4 regions of the Streptomyces sp. NPDC019937 genome follow, and region 4 is predicted to be linked to each of the others. Evidence: riboswitches for the same ligand, from Rfam matches in the RefSeq annotation. Region 4 holds a riboswitch; each other region holds the start of a gene.

What was found. Region 4 has a riboswitch for cyclic di-AMP ahead of ABZ562_RS08810 (NlpC/P60 family protein). Riboswitches for the same ligand answer to the same signal wherever they lie in the genome.
Positions count from the first base shown of each region.
Region 1: linked by a shared signal. The riboswitch ahead of ABZ562_RS26130 (M23 family metallopeptidase) and the one ahead of ABZ562_RS08810 (NlpC/P60 family protein) in region 4 are both predicted to bind cyclic di-AMP.
Region 2: linked by a shared signal. The riboswitch ahead of ABZ562_RS30835 (M23 family metallopeptidase) and the one ahead of ABZ562_RS08810 (NlpC/P60 family protein) in region 4 are both predicted to bind cyclic di-AMP.
Region 3: linked by a shared signal. The riboswitch ahead of ABZ562_RS25485 (transglycosylase family protein) and the one ahead of ABZ562_RS08810 (NlpC/P60 family protein) in region 4 are both predicted to bind cyclic di-AMP.

Region 1 covers NZ_JBEYAL010000027.1:98,501-102,422, forward strand. Annotated here, with positions in the region: gene ABZ562_RS26115 (DUF6227 family protein) at 1-232, shown strand, start outside; gene ABZ562_RS26120 (hypothetical protein) at 370-726, shown strand; gene ABZ562_RS26125 (PP2C family protein-serine/threonine phosphatase) at 901-2,214, shown strand; cyclic di-AMP (ydaO/yuaA leader) riboswitch at 2,489-2,620, shown strand; gene ABZ562_RS26130 (M23 family metallopeptidase) at 2,632-3,795, shown strand.
Region 2 covers NZ_JBEYAL010000036.1:79,902-83,823, reverse strand. Annotated here, with positions in the region: gene ABZ562_RS30840 (GntR family transcriptional regulator) at 1-603, opposite strand, end outside; gene ABZ562_RS30835 (M23 family metallopeptidase) at 840-1,634, opposite strand; cyclic di-AMP (ydaO/yuaA leader) riboswitch at 1,648-1,810, opposite strand; gene ABZ562_RS30830 (pitrilysin family protein) at 2,036-3,445, opposite strand; gene ABZ562_RS30825 (pitrilysin family protein) at 3,442-3,922, opposite strand, start outside.
Region 3 covers NZ_JBEYAL010000026.1:102,921-106,842, reverse strand. Annotated here, with positions in the region: gene ABZ562_RS25490 (transglycosylase family protein) at 1-836, shown strand, start outside; cyclic di-AMP (ydaO/yuaA leader) riboswitch at 1,091-1,257, shown strand; gene ABZ562_RS25485 (transglycosylase family protein) at 1,264-1,935, shown strand; gene eno (phosphopyruvate hydratase) at 2,050-3,336, shown strand; gene ABZ562_RS25475 (septum formation initiator family protein) at 3,446-3,919, shown strand.
Region 4 covers NZ_JBEYAL010000007.1:90,230-94,151, reverse strand. Annotated here, with positions in the region: gene pcrA (DNA helicase PcrA) at 1-1,929, opposite strand, end outside; cyclic di-AMP (ydaO/yuaA leader) riboswitch at 2,181-2,374, shown strand; gene ABZ562_RS08810 (NlpC/P60 family protein) at 2,382-3,563, shown strand; gene ABZ562_RS08805 (L,D-transpeptidase) at 3,638-3,922, opposite strand, start outside.

The DNA of each region.
Region 1 (3,922 bases), on a different contig from region 4:
TGACATCGCGTTGGCCCCCAAGCCGCGCCGCCGCTCCGGCGGCCCCGACGCCACCTGGTGCCGTTTCTACGAGCACGCCTTCCTGCTCGCCGGCGGGGACGAGATCGTGCTGTGGGAGCTGGAGCACAACCTCACCCGGGACGGGCGACTGGTGTGCGAGGTGTACCTCGACGAGGTGTCGGCGGAGCTGGCGGCCGACCGCCACGCCCGTGCCCTCGGCGTCGATCTCTGAATACTCTTACTCCGGAATGATCCGACAGTGGGCCCATCGGGTGAAGTACGTGCGCGCCTCCCCGATGTCGCGGATGTCCTTTCGTTGAATCGCAACGTGTGGTTTTCCGCGGATTCGGCTCTTCTGGAGGAAATCTCGTGAACATCGGAAAGAAGGTTGCTGTCCTGACCGTGGCGGCAGGCGCCCTGGTCCTGGGGAGCGCGGGTGGAGCGTCCGCCCACGGTTACGGTGGCTTCGACCCCTTCGGGACGATCCAGACCAACTCGTGCGACACGGCCATCGGCCCCGTCGTCAACACCGCCGTGGGCGCCACCACGGGTGACATCTCGTTCGCCAGCGACTGCGTCAACTACACCAACGGCACCGCAGCCGTGCAGTCCAACAAGTGCGACACCTCCACCGGCCTCATCACCAATGTCGGCGGTCTCGCCGGCTCGGGTGACATCACCGGTGGCAGCAAGTGCACCAATATCGCCCTCGGCAACGGCGGCTGACGCTCACCAAGCCCTGGCGGATGCCACGGCTCACCCCTGCGGCCCCGGATGCCTGCCATCCGGGGCCGCTCGGCGTCCGGGCGCCCACGGTCCCGCACGGCGCTTCCGGCCCACCCGCATGGCCGCCATCGGCTCGCACCGCGCCCCGGCGCCCGGGAGCCTGGTGGCGGGGTCATGGTCCAGGGACGGCGGGAGAAGCCGGTGGCGCGGGTGCGAGGGAGCAGGGCTCGTACGGGCGCCCGTAGGCCCGCCCGTACGCCCCTCCGTACGGCCGCCCGTACGCCCGCCGCCGAGTCCCGGGGCGCGGCCGCCGGGCTCGTCACCGCCGAGGAGGCCGTCGAGGCCTCGGCGGGGCGCAGGCCGATCCGCTGGACCCCCGCCATCCTCCTGCTCGGCGGCGTCGCCTTCGACCTCGCCGCCCCGGCCCCGTACACCGCCTCCCCCTTCTTCGCCGCGGCCCCGCTCGTCGCCGCCTCCCTCTTCCCGCTGCGGCAGACCGTCGCCACCACGGCCCTCGCCCTCATCGCCGTATGTCTGCTGGCGGAGCTGCACGGCGTGAAGGACCCGGCCCAGGCCGCGACCGAGATCGCCACGGTGGCCACCGTCGCCCTGCTCGCGCTCGTGATCAACCGCGTCGTCCGCCGCGGCGACCGTCGGCTGGCCTCGGCGCGCGGCATCGCGGAGGCGGCGCAGCGGGCCGTGCTGCCCGTACCGCCCGCCCGCATCGCCGGGCTGGACGTCGCGGCGCGCTATGTGGCGGCCGAGCGGTACGCGGCGATCGGCGGCGACCTGTACGCGGTGCAGGACACCCCGCACGGTGTACGGCTGATCGTCGGGGACGTGCGCGGCAAGGGGCTGCAGGCCGTGGAGGTCGTCGCGGTCCTCATCGGCGCCTTCCGGGAGGCGGCCGAGCAGGAGACGACGCTGGAGGGGCTGGCGGGACGGCTGGAGCGGGCACTGCGGCGCGAGGGCGCCCGGCAGCGGGCCGAGCTGGAGTCGTTCGAGGGGTTCACCACCGCGGTCCTCGGCGAGATCCCGCGCGGCGACTCCACCCTCCGCCTCATCAATCGCGGCCACCCCCCGCCGCTGCTGCTGCCCGGCGACGGCGAGGTGCGACCCCTGGAGCCGGAGACGGCCGCGCTGCCGCTGGGGATGGGTGAACTGGGCGCGTGGCCGGACCGGGTGACGGAGCTGCGGTTCCCCGAGGACGCGACGCTGCTGCTGTTCACGGACGGGGTGACCGAGGCCCGCGACCGGCACGGCGCGTTCTACGTCCCCGAGGAGCGGCTGCGCGGCCGCCGCTTCCCCGGGCCGGGCGGGCTGCTCGACGCGCTGGTGGAGGACGTCGCGCGGCACACGGGCGGGGAGACCTCGGACGACATGGCCCTCCTCGCGCTCCGGCGCCCGCCCGGACCGAACGGAACGGTCCCGCCCGGACCGAACGGAACGACGGCGCCCGCTACGGACACGGACCGTAGTCGACGGTAACGCGTACGCATAACGATTGACGCACGATCAGCTCTCCGGAGGTTTTTACCATCCCTTTTCAACCGGGGTGATACGCCCCCACTTGTCCCCCGATGCTTACTAAGTTCATCCCAAAGCTGCGCGGATTCTTCAGAAGAGCTTGGAATCATGTCGCGCTCTCTATTAACGTTCGATAACGCAGCGCGGTCGACACAGCCGTCGCAGAGGCGGCACCGTGCGCCGTCGCCGAATCCCGTACGTGCAGTGACAGCACCACCAGCAGCACCACGCACCACGGCGGTAGCAGCCGCAGCACCAGGGAACCGGGGAACCACCACCTTGGGGTGAATCGGGTCGACCTGACCCGTAGGAGACCTTCCTGCTCCGAACCCGTCAGCTAACCCGGTAGGCGAGAGGGAAGGAAAGGAGTGCGCCCCGGTGGCGTCCAACAGGTCCGTACTGGACGAAGCCCCGTACCGATCGTCCGGTACCGGCATCGGCACCGCGACCGCGTACGGAGTCGGCTTCGACGCCGGAGCCGGCGCCCGGCCCGCGATCGGCCTCGGCGCCGAAGGGGATGATCCCTCCGGCGCCAAAGAAGCCGTCTGGGACGAGTGGAACCCGACGGAGGAATCCATCGCCCCGCTGCGCGGCAAGCACCGCGTCGTCAAGCAGCGCGGCGGGACCATGGCCCGCAGCGGCGCCGTCCTCGGCGTCGGCGTCATCGCGGCGGTCGGCGCGGGCGGCATGGCGAGCGCCAAGGACCGGCCCGCCGTACCGATCTCCATGCCGGACCTCGCCCACGTCGCCGACGAGGTCAAGGCCCAACTGCCCGCCGCCGAGGACCTGCCCGGCATCGGCTCCCTGATGGCGGACGACCAGGGCTCCTCCCAGCCCGCCGCGGCCACCCTCACCACCAGCGCCACCGACTCGGGCGAGGCGCTGCGCACCCGCATCCTGCGGCAGGCCGAGAGCCAGCAGACCGCCGCGGACGACGACCGGCGCGAGGCCGCCGCGCGGGCCGCCGCCAAGGCCGCCGCCGACGACGCGGCCAAGGCCGCCGCCAAGGCCCGCGACCTGGCCGAGCAGAAGAAGGCCGAGGCCGCCGCCAAGAAGAAGGCCGCCGAGGCGAAGGAGAAGGCGGAGGCCGAGAAGGAGGCCGCGGCCAAGGCCGCCGCCGACCGCCCCGCCAAGACGTCCACGTCCCTCGGGCTCACCCTCCCCGTCGCCTCGTACACCCTGACCGCGGGCTTCGGCCAGGCCGGCGACCTGTGGTCTGCCGACCACACCGGCCAGGACTTCGCCGCCCCGACCGGCACCCCGGTCAAGGCGGTGGGCGGCGGCACCATCACCCAGGCGGGCTGGGCCGGTTCGTACGGCTACCGCATCGTGCTCAAGCTCGATGACGGCACCGAGATCTGGTACTGCCACCTGTCGTCCATGGTCGTCACCTCGGGCAAGGTGTCCTCGGGTGAGACCATCGGCCGCGTCGGCGCCACGGGTAACGTGACCGGACCCCACCTCCACCTGGAGGTGCGGCCGGGCGGCGGCTCGCCGATCGACCCGATGCCCTGGCTGCGCGACCACGGGCTGAACCCGTGACCCCCTGATCCGGCCGTCGCCTCCGGCGGCCCCTCGCTCCGGCGGCTCTGGCGCTCTCTCCCCCCTTGACGCCAGGGCCGCCGGTTTCTGTCATCCGCGGGCATCGTGGACAGCGGCGGAATAATCC
Region 2 (3,922 bases), on a different contig from region 4:
CGCCCCGTGCTCGGCCCAGGACTCCACGGCGCGCACCGAGAGGTCCACGGCCCCGGCCGCCCCCGGCCCGGCCTGCACACGGGCCGGATCCACCGCGTACACCCACGCCGTCTTGCGCCGCAGCTGCACCAGCAGGCCCGTCATGCTCGGACTGCCGGACGCCTGGGCGAGCGTCTCGTGGAACCAGTCGCCCAGCGCGCGCAGCTCGCCCAGCCGGCCGTGCCGCGCCCGCTCCTGACCGAGCCGCACCAGACCGCGCAGCACCTTCACGTGCGCCTCGGTGCGGCGCTGGGCGGCCCTGGCGGCGCCCAGCGGCTCCAGCAGGGCCCGGATGTCCAGGAGGTCGGCCGCCTCCTTCTCGGACGGCTGCGCGACGCACGCGCCCGCATGCCGCCGGGTGGTGACGAAGCCCTCGGACTCCAGGGTGCGCAGCGCCTCGCGGACGGGCACCCGGGAGACCCCGTAGCGCCGGGCGAGCAGTTCCTCGGCCAGCCGGGCGCCGGGCGGATAGGTACCGGAGATGATGTCGTCACGGATCGCCGCGCACACCGCGTGTGCCGAAATCCGGCGACCGCCCTGGACGGCGGCCGTATCCCCGTTCACTTCCGGTCCCGCATTGTCGAACCTCCGCCTCAACCGCCGCGAAACGCATCCCATTGACGCGCATTCAGCGACTCTATTCGAAGCCGCCGGGATTTCCGATGGGCAAAGTCAATTCGGGGTTATTTTTTGGTCACCGCGACGGTCACGGCGGCGGTCACGGTGCCGGTCACGGCGGCGACGGCATGCCGAAGGCCCCGCCCGGGGCGGACGGGGCCTTTCGACAGAGCGGCGGTGCGTCAGAGATTGACGCCGTGCGAGCGCAGGTACGACAGCGGGTCCATGTCCGAGCCGTACTCCGCGGTGGTGCGGGCCTCGAAGTGCAGGTGCGGGCCGGTGACGTTGCCGGTGGCGCCGGACAGGCCGATCTGCTGGCCGGGGGTGACCTTCTGGCCGACCGAGACGCCGATCGACGAGAGGTGGCCGTACTGGGTGTAGGTGCCGTCGTTCATCTTGATGACGACGTTGTTGCCGTACGAGCCGCCCCAACCCGCCTCGACGATCTCACCGGAGCCCACCGAGTGCACCGAGGTGCCGGTGGAGGCGTGGAAGTCGATCCCGGTGTGGCTGCCGGAGGACCACAGGCCGCTGGACGCCTCGTAGCCGGTGGAGACGTAGGAGCCACTGATGGGCGACACGAACGTGTTGAGGCGCTTGCGCTCTTCCTCACGCGCGGCGCGCTCCTTGGCCTGGCGCTCCGCCTTGGCCTTCTTCGCGGCGGCCTCGGCCTTCCGCGCGGCCTCCTGGCGGGCCACGGCCTCGGCCTTCGCCTTGGCGGCGGCGGTCTCGGCGGCGTCCCGCTGGGACTGGGCCTGCGCGTCGATCTGGTCGGAGAGACCGTCGCCCATCACCATCGCCTGACGGAGACCGGTGTCCTGGGGAGACGGCGTCTCGCCGGTCGCGGCGAGGGCGGGGCCGGCGATGCCGGCGACGACGCCCGAGGCGACCGTGGTGATGCCCGCGATGTTGGCGCCGGTGCGGACGGCGGCTTGGCGGGGACGTCGGTGCTTCCCGGCGGCACGGGTGAACGCCATGTGGTGGCGCACTCCTTTCCTTCCCTCTCGCCTACCGGGTTAGCTGACGGGTTCGGAGCAGGAAGGTCTCCTACGGGCCCCTCCCCCGGCCGGGGAAGGCGTCCGATTCACCCCAGGGACGTTTGGGTCCCCGGCTCCCCTGGCACTCGCACCATGGGACTCGGCGATGGCTGTCCGTGCCGCGGGTGCGGCGGGTATCCGGCGAACAGCCGCACTGACGCTAAACGGGCCGCGTTTCGATCACCAAACGGTTACGGGTTTTTGTTGTTCTCGCCACAAACCAAACACCCCACGAATCGGGCATATGGGAGGACCCCGGCGCCTTGTGCGACGCCAGGGTCCTTGTGCCGATGGTGCGTTGCGCCGGACCCGGGGACATATCGGGCCGGCCGGGCCGGGGTTCAGCCGGTGATGACGCGCACCTCTCCGATGCCGAGCGCCTTGACCGGCTCCTCGATCTTCGAGGCGTCGCCGACGAGCACCGTCACCAGCCGGTCGGCCGGGAAGGCGCTCACGACCGCCGCGGTCGCCTCCACGGTCCCCGCCTCGGCGAGCCGGGCGTACAGCTGCGCCTGGAAGTCGTCCGGCAGGTGCTGCTCGACCTGGTCGGCGAGCGTGCCCGCGACGGCGGCCGCCGTCTCGTACTTGAGCGGCGCGACGCCGACGAGGTTCTGCACGGCGACATCGCGCTCGGCGTCCGTCAGCCCCTCCTCCTTCAGCGTCCGCAGCACCTTCCACAGGTCCTCCAGCGCCGGGCCGGTGACCTCGGTGGCCACCGAACCGCTGATCGCCAGCAGCGAGGCACCCGCCGAGCCGCCGCCGGCCGGCGAGGGCGGCGTCGAGCGCAGCACCTGGCCGAAGGCGCGCACTCCGTAGGTGTAGCCCTTCTCCTCGCGCAGCACCCGGTCCAGACGGGAGGTGAGGGTGCCGCCCAGGCAGTAGGTGCCCAGCACCTGCGCGGGCCAGACGCGGTCGTGCCGGTCGGCGCCGACGCGCCCGATGAGCAGCTGGGTCTGGACCGCGCCGGGCCGGTCGACGATCACCACACGGCCGGTGTCGTCGGCGATGACCGGCGGGACCGACCGCTGCGGGGCGGGGCCGCCGGTCCAGGCGCCCAGGGTGTCGGTGAGCGCCCGGTCGAGGTCGACCCCGGCCAGGTCGCCGACGATGACCGCGGTCGCGGTGGACGGGCGGACGTGCGCCTCGTAGAAGGCCCGCACCGCCGCGGCGTCGATGCCCTCGATGGTCTCCTCGGTGCCCTGGCGCGGCCGGGACATCCGCGACTCGGCCGGGAACAGCTCCTTGGCCAGGGCCATGGAGGCGCGGCGGGCCGGGTTGGCCAGCTCGTGCGGGATCTCGTCCAGCCGGTTGCGCACCAGCCGCTCGACCTCGCCGTCGGGGAAGGCGGGGGCGCGCAGGGCGTCGGCGAGCAGCCCGAGCGCCTTGGGCAGCCGGGAGACCGGCACCTCCAGGGAGACCCGGACGCCGGGGTGGTCCGCGTGGGCGTCCAGGGTGGCGCCGCAGCGCTCCAGCTCGGCGGCGAACTCCTCGGCGGTGTGCTTGTCGGTGCCCTCGGACAGGGCGCGCGCCATGATCGTGGCGACGCCCTCCAGACCGGCCGGCTCGGTGTCCAGCGGGGCGTCCAGATTGATCTCCACCGCGACGACCTGCTGGCCGGGGCGGTGGCAGCGCAGCACGGTGAGCCCGTTGGACAGCTCGGCGCGCTCCGGCGCCGGGAACGCCCACGGCCTGGGGGCGCCGCCCTGCGGCTGCGGGTGGAAGGTCATGGTGGCGGTGACGGCGTCGCTCACTGGGCCGCCTCCCCTTCTGCGTCGGTGTCGGCGGCTTCGGCGGCGTCTGCGTCCTCGGCGCCCTGGACGGGCTCGTAGACCAGCACGGCGCGGTTGTCGGGGCGCAGCCGCGCCGCGGCCACGGCCCGCACCTCCTCGGCGGTGATGTCCAGCACCCGGTGCACGGCGGTCAGGGCCAGCTGCGGGTCGCCGAACAGCACGGCGAACCGGCACAGCTCGTCGGCGCGGCCGCCGACGGTGGCCAGCCGGTCCAGCCACTCGCGCTCGATCTGCGCCTGGGCGCGCTCCATCTCCTGCGGCGTCGGGCCCTCCTCGGCGAAGCGGGCCAGCTCCTCGTCGACGGCGGCCTCGATGCCGGGCACCTCGACCCCGCCGGAGGTCTTCACATCCAGCCAGCCCAGCGACGGCGCGCCGGACAGCCGCAGCATGCCGAACCCGGCGGCGACGGCCGTGCGGTCGCGGCGCACCAGGCGGTTG
Region 3 (3,922 bases), on a different contig from region 4:
GCGCCCAGGCCGCCCCGGCCTCCACCTGGGACCGGGTCGCCGAGTGCGAGAGCGCCGGGATGTGGAGCGCCAACGAGGGCAACGGCTTCTACGGCGGTCTCCAGCTGACCCTCGACATGTGGAAGAAGTACGGCGGCACCGACTACGCCCCGCGCCCCGACCTCGCCAGCCGCTCCCAGCAGATAGCCGTCGCCGAGGCGATACTCGGCGACCGCGGCCCGGACGCCTGGCCCAGCTGCGCGCTCAACGCCGAGCTGACCGACGACGGCGACGCCCCGGATGTGAACCCGGGCAGCACGGCGCGCCCCTCCCAGCAGCCCCCGCAGCGTGGCGACTCGGGCCGGGACGCCGGAGAGCCGGAGCGGCCCCACCTCTCCAAGGCCCCCGACGGGCTGGACGACGACGCGCCCTCCCCGTCCCCTTCTACTGACGCGCCGGACCCCTCGCCGTCCCCGTCCTCTTCTTCGTCTCCCTCCTCCGACGAGGACGAGGGCGAGGACGCCTCCGAAGGACCCGCCACGACCCCGACGCCCCCCTCCGCGGACGCCTCGGATGCGTCCGGCGCCTCCACGCCCTCCGGCAAGCACCGGGGCGAGCCGGAGAGGGACGCGCGACCGGGCGACCGTGCCTCGCGTGGCGGAGCGCATCGTGCCGAAAACCCCACGGATGGCGGCTACACGGTGCGTCCGGGTGACAACCTTTCAGCAATCGCCGAAAAGCAGGAATTGGGCGGCGACTGGCGGCAGATCTACGAAGGCAACGAGAACCTCATCGGAACCGACCCGGATCTCATCCTCCCTGGTCAGCGACTTGACCTGACTGTCAGGGGCCAGTAGTTCGGGGTGATTTGCCCGATCTGGCGCCGGTGAGACATACCTCTCGTCACATTTTCCGGGCCGTCCCTGGTGTCCGGTCTCTCCGCACCCGGCCCCACCTGCGCCGATGTGGCCCGAGTGAGATCGATAACAGCCCTCTTCGCTGCGATAAGGGTGTTTGAACGTTTCCCGCACGTGTGTTTAACGTCTTTCCGCTCGCCACCGCGAGCACCGTCGACCGTCACGCCGAGTCCTGCCGGCGGTCGTCCGGTACCGACGCGCCAGCGCCGAAGGCAGGAGCGGGGGACCCAAGGTAAGTGCCGCGAGGCCGGCGAAACCGGCCGAACGGCTAGGGGTGAAGCCCGGTGCGAACCCCGCACCGGGCCGGGCAACTCACGCCCGAACCCGACAGCTCACCTCGTAGGCGTCGGTGAGGAAACGAACGAACATGTCCAACGCTCAGGGCAAGCACCGTCGTCCTTCCAAGGCCACCCGCATCACCGCGCTCGTCGGCCTCGCCGGAGCCGCCGTGGCCACTCCGCTCATCGGTGCGACGTCCGCCTCTGCCGCCACCAGCTCCCAGTGGGACCAGGTCGCGCAGTGCGAGTCCGGCGGCAACTGGTCGATCAACACCGGCAACGGGTACTACGGCGGCCTGCAGTTCTCCTCCTCCACCTGGGCCGCCTACGGCGGTACCGCGTTCGCACCGACCGCCGACAAGGCGGGCAAGTCCCAGCAGATCCAGGTGGCCGAGAAGGTCCTCGCCAGCCAGGGCAAGGGCGCCTGGCCGGTCTGTGGCAAGGGCCTGACCAGCGGCGGCGCCCCCGCCCCCGCGCCGTCCGCGCCGCAGCAGAGCCAGTCCGACTCCACGCAGCCGGCCCCGTCCGCCAAGCCGAAGGCCGCGCCGCGCAGCGCGCCCGAGCACGCCGCGCGCTCCGAGGCCCGTGGCCCGGTCAAGAAGGGCGACGGCGAGTACAAGGTCAAGTCCGGTGACACCCTCGGCAAGATCGCCAAGACGGAGGACGTCAAGGGCGGCTGGAAGAAGCTCTTCGAGCTGAACAAGAACGTCGTCCAGCAGGCCGACCTGATCTTCCCCGGCCAGCAGCTCCACCTCAGCTGAGCCGCACCACCGTAGTCAACGAGCCCCGGCGGGGTGCGCCGCCCCCACGGTGCACCCCGCCGGGGCTTCGGTGCGGTTAGGCTCATGCTGCTACCGAAGACCCATACGAAGGAGATCCTCGTGCCGTCCATCGACGTCGTCGTAGCTCGCGAGATCCTCGACTCGCGAGGCAACCCCACGGTCGAGGTCGAGGTCGGCCTCGACGACGGCAGCACCGGCCGTGCCGCCGTCCCGTCCGGCGCCTCCACGGGCGCCTTCGAGGCCCTCGAGCTCCGTGACGGCGACAAGAACCGCTACGGCGGCAAGGGCGTGGAGAAGGCCGTCCTCGCCGTCATCGAGCAGATCGGCCCCGAGCTGGTCGGTTACGACGCCACCGAGCAGCGCCTGATCGACCAGGCGATGTTCGACCTGGATGCCACCCCGGACAAGTCCTCGCTCGGCGCCAACGCCATCCTCGGCGTCTCCCTCGCCGTGGCGCACGCCGCCTCCGAGGCGTCCGACCTGCCCCTCTTCCGTTACCTCGGCGGTCCGAACGCGCATCTGCTGCCGGTCCCGATGATGAACATCCTGAACGGCGGCTCGCACGCCGACTCCAATGTGGACATCCAGGAGTTCATGATCGCGCCGGTCGGCGCCGAGTCCTTCTCCGAGGCCCTGCGCTGGGGTGCCGAGGTCTACCACACCCTGAAGGGCGTGCTGAAGGAGCGGGGCCTGTCCACCGGCCTCGGCGACGAGGGCGGCTTCGCGCCGAACCTCGACTCCAACCGGGACGCCCTGGACCTGATCGTCGAGGCCATCAAGAAGGCCGGCTACCAGCCGGGCCAGGACATCGCGCTCGCGCTCGACGTCGCCGCCTCCGAGTTCCACAAGGACGGCGTCTACCAGTTCGAGGGCAAGGACCGCACCGCGTCCGAGATGACCGCGTACTACGCCGAGCTGGTCGAGGCGTACCCGCTGGTCTCCATCGAGGACCCGCTGAACGAGGAGGACTGGGACGGCTGGAAGACGATCACCGAGCAGCTGGGTGACAAGGTCCAGCTGGTCGGCGACGACCTCTTCGTCACCAACCCCGAGCGGCTGGCCCGCGGCATCGAGAACGACACCGCGAACGCCCTGCTGGTCAAGGTCAACCAGATCGGCTCGCTCACCGAGACCCTCGACGCCGTCGAGCTGGCCCAGCGCAGCGGCTTCAAGTGCATGATGTCGCACCGCTCCGGTGAGACCGAGGACGTCACCATCGCCGACCTGGCCGTCGCCACCAACTGCGGCCAGATCAAGACCGGCGCCCCGGCCCGCTCCGAGCGGGTGGCCAAGTACAACCAGCTGCTGCGCATCGAGGAGATCCTGGACGACGCCGCGGTGTACGCGGGCCGCTCCGCCTTCCCGCGCTTCAAGGGCTGACAGCGGACACGTCTGACGCCTGTCCCCGGCCGCGGTCCCGTACCGTGGCCGGGGACAGCCCCTACTCAAGCGGGCCCTGCTCAAGCGAAGTCATCACCGGGGAGGCGACGTGCCGGCGGATCGGTTCTCCACCGCGACCAGGCTCAAGGCGCTCGGCGAACACGCCGCCGCCCGGGTCTACCGCGCCCGGATCAAGCGCCGCAGCCGGCTCACCGGCCGGGCCGCCCTCCTCGCGCTGGTGGTCTGCTCCCTCGTGGTCGCCCTGGCCTATCCCATGCGGCAGTACATCTCCCAGCGCTCGGAGATCGCCGACCAGCGGCGCCAGGCCCAGCGCGAACGCGCCGAGGTGGCCAAGCTGCGCGAGCAGAAGGCCCGGCTGCGCGATCCCGCGTACATCGAGCGGCGGGCCCGCGAGCACCTGCACTATCTGATGCCGGGCGAGACCGGCTTCAGCATGGTGGACCCCGGCGCCAACGCCGAGCACTCCACCGACCAGGGCGCGGCCGACCGCCCCTGGTACACCAACCTCTGGGACACCGTGGACACGGCGGACGAGCCGAAGGCGGCCGCCGCGGACCGCTGACGC
Region 4 (3,922 bases):
GAGCGTCATCAGGGTGATGACCCCGGCGCCCTCCTCGTCCTCGTCGGGGATCTGGTCGGAGTCGGCGACGAGCGCGACCTGCTCCAGGAAGTCCGCGAGCGTGCCGGGGTTCTCCTCGCCCCGGTCCTGCTCGAACTCCAGGGCCACCGAGGCCAGCTCCTGGAGGTTTTCGATACGGGTCTCGTCCTGCGGGTCGGTGGACGCCTGCAGCTCCGCCAGATAGCCGGTGCGCTCCAGCACGGCCTCCAGGACGGTCGCCGGGCCCGCGCCCGACTCCACGATGGTCCGCAGTTCCTCCATGAGCGCGTTGAACCGCTTGACCGCGTTCGCCGAGCGGGCCGCCATGCCGTACGCCTCGTCGACGCGGCGCAGCGCCTGCGGGAAGGTGATCTTCTCGCGCGCCGCGAGCGCGTCGATCATCGCTTCGGCGCGGTCGCCGATGCCGCGCTTGGGCACGTTCATGATGCGGCGCAGCGGTACGGCGTCCTCGGGGTTGGCCAGCACGCGCAGGTACGCGAGGACGTCGCGGACCTCCTTGCGCTCGTAGAAGCGGACCCCGCCGACGACCTTGTACGGCAGCCCGACCCGGATGAAGACTTCCTCGAAGACACGGGACTGGGCGTTGGTGCGGTAGAACACCGCGACGTCCCCGGCCTTGGCGTCCCCCGCGTCCGTCAGCCGGTCGATCTCGTCGGCGACGAACTGGGCCTCGTCGTGCTCGGTGTCGGCGACGTAGCCGGTGATGGTGGCGCCGGTGCCGGCCTCGGTCCACAGGTTCTTCGGGCGGCGGTTCTCGTTGCGCTCGATGACGGCGTTGGCGGCGCTCAGGATGGTCTGGGTGGAGCGGTAGTTCTGCTCCAGCAGGATCGTCCGCGCGTCCGGATAGTCCTCCTCGAACTGGAGGATGTTACGGATCGTGGCGCCCCGGAACGCGTAGATCGACTGGTCGGCGTCGCCCACGACGCACAGCTCCCCGGCATCCTGCTCATCCGTGCCGGTGCCCACCAGCTCGCGCACCAGCGTGTACTGAGCGTGGTTGGTGTCCTGGTACTCGTCGACCAGGACGTGCCGGAAGCGGCGGCGGTAGTGCTCGGCGACGTCCGGGAACGCCTGGAGCAGATTGACCGTGGTCATGATGATGTCGTCGAAGTCGAGGGCGTTGGCCTCGCGCAGCCTCGACTGGTACATCGCGTACGCCTCGGCGAGCGTCTTCTCGAAGCCGTCCGCCGCCTGCCCCGCGAAGGTCTCCTCGTCGATCAGCTCGTTCTTCAAGTTGGAGATCTTGGCGCTGAACGACTTCGGCGGGAACTTCTTCGGGTCCAGGTCGAGATCCCGGCACACCAGCGCCATCAGCCGCTTCGAGTCGGCGGCGTCGTAGATCGAGAACGATGAGGTGAAGCCCAGCTTCTTCGACTCGCGGCGCAGGATGCGCACGCACGCGCTGTGGAACGTCATCACCCACATCGCGTTCGCCCGCGGGCCGACCAGCTCCTCGACCCGCTCCTTCATCTCCCCCGCCGCCTTGTTGGTGAAGGTGATGGCGAGGATCTGCCCGGGGTGCACGTGGCGGGTGCCGAGCAGGTACGCGATGCGGTGGGTGAGCACCCGGGTCTTGCCGGACCCGGCCCCCGCGACGATCAGCAGCGGCGAGCCCGTGTGCTCCACGGCGGCCCGCTGCTGCTCGTTCAGCCCCTCCAGCAGCGCCGCCGGGTCGACGGCCGGGCGGGCCGCGCCGTCCCGGTAGTACGCCTCTCTGGTCCCCCCGCTCGGCACCGGCGCGTCGAAGGCACCGCTGAAGAGGTGGTGCGGCACGTCCTCGCCGCCTGAACCGCCGGCGGGATCCGGGTGCGCGGAATCCTCGGGCGGCGGGGGCTCCTCGCCCGGAGGCCCGAGATCCGCCAGGAAGCTGTCGTCAAAGAGGCTGCTCATCGCTCACCGAGTTTAGGGGGTGCCATCCGGACCATGCCGGGCTCGCGGGCCCTGGCACGCACGCTCGCCGATCCGGCCTGGTCCGGACGGCACCCCCTAGGCGCCACACTGACAGCCTACGCATGGACTGCGTAGGGATGTCACGAAACGGTTTCGGGCAAAACGACCACCAGCCTTCACAGGAGCACCACGAGTTGGCTACCGTCCTCCCCCAGGCGGCCCGTACACCCGTCGGCGAACCGCGCCGGCCCGGGCGGCCTCCGCCGAGTCCGGCCACGTCGCAAGGCGCCCGGAGCCGGGGACCCACAACGCAACACCGGGGTGAATCGGCCCGAGCAGCGGTACGGCGTCACGACGCGCCGGCCGCCCGCGCACGGCCGTAGGGCAACCTTCCGAACCGCCCGAACCCGACAGCTAACCCGGTAGGCGGTCCACGGAAGGAGTCGCCTCCCTTGGCGTCGCACCGCAAGCCGCGGACCCGAATACCCACCGCCGCCGCCTCCACCGGGCGCCGTACCGCCGTCGGATTCACCACCGCCGCCCTCGCCTCCGTCACCCTCCTCTCCCAGACCGCGAACGCCGCCCCGGGCGACCCGAAGCCCGGCACCACGCAGTCGATCGAGGCGGTCAAGGAGAAGGTGGACACGCTCTACCACCAGGCGGAATCCGCCACCCAGCACTACAACGCCGCCAAGGAGCGCTCCGAGCGGCAGCGCACCAAGGTCAACCGGCTGCTGGCCGATGTCGCCGAGAACACCGAGAAGCTCAACGAGGCCCGCCGCACGCTCGGCACCTACGCCGCGGCCCAGTACCGCGACGGCGGCATGACCTCGAGCGCCGCGAGCCTGCTGTTCTCCAACGACCCGCAGGACCTCTTCGACCAGTCCCATCTGATGAGCCGGATGGCCGGTTCGCAGAAGAGAGCCGTCGACGACTTCCAGACGCAGGCGGCGAAGGCCGCCAAGGAGCGCGGGGAAGCCGCCAAGAGCCTGGCGTCGCTGACCGAGACCCAGAAAGAGCTGAAGACCAAGAAGAAGTCCGTCCAGGACAAGCTGTCCCAGGCCCGCCGGCTGCTGGCGAGCCTGACCGCCAAGGAGAAGGCGCGGCTGGCGGCGATCGAGAAGAAGAAGGCCGAGGAGGCCCGGCGCAAGGCGGCCGAGCTGGCCGAGAAGCAGCGGCAGGCCGCGGCCCAGCAGAAGCAGGAGCAGCAGCAGGAGCAGCAGTCGAGCGGAAGCTCCTCTTCCGGCAGTGGCTCCGGCAGCGGCTCCTCCACCTCCACGAACAGCACCAAGGCGGCCAAGGCCATCGACTTCGCGGAGTCCCAGCTCGGCAAGCCGTACGTCTGGGGCGCGACCGGCCCCAACTCCTATGACTGCTCAGGGCTCACCCAAGCCGCCTGGAGGACCGCCGGTGTCTCGCTGCCGCGCACCACGTGGGACCAGGTGAAGGCCGGTACGCGCGTCTCGACCTCCGACCTCAAGCCCGGTGATCTCGTCTTCTTCTACGACGACATCAGCCACGTCGGCCTCTACATCGGCAACGGCATGATGATCCACGCCCCGAAGCCCGGAGATGTGGTCAAGAAGGCGCCGATCACCGAGATGCCGATCTACGGGAGCGTCCGGCCCGCATGACAGGCAGGAGACGCCGCGGCTGCCCGATGCGCGATCGGGCAGCCGCGGCGCTTCCGCGTCACGTGATCACGCGATCACGTGCCCGGCTTACGCCCGTACACGTACACGTCGTCGCCGTTCCGCAGCAGGCTCCAGTACTTCTTCGCGTCGCCGGACCGCATGTTGACGCAGCCGTGGGAGCCGGGCGGCGACCATACGCTTCCGGCGATGGAGTGGAAGGCCTGGCCGCCGTCGAAGAACTGGCTGTACGGCATGGCCACGTGGTACAGCGTCGACCAGTGGTCTATGTCCCGCCAGTAGACCTTCTTCAGCCCGGTGCGGGTCTCGTACTTGTCCCGCCCGGTACGCACCGGCACCGG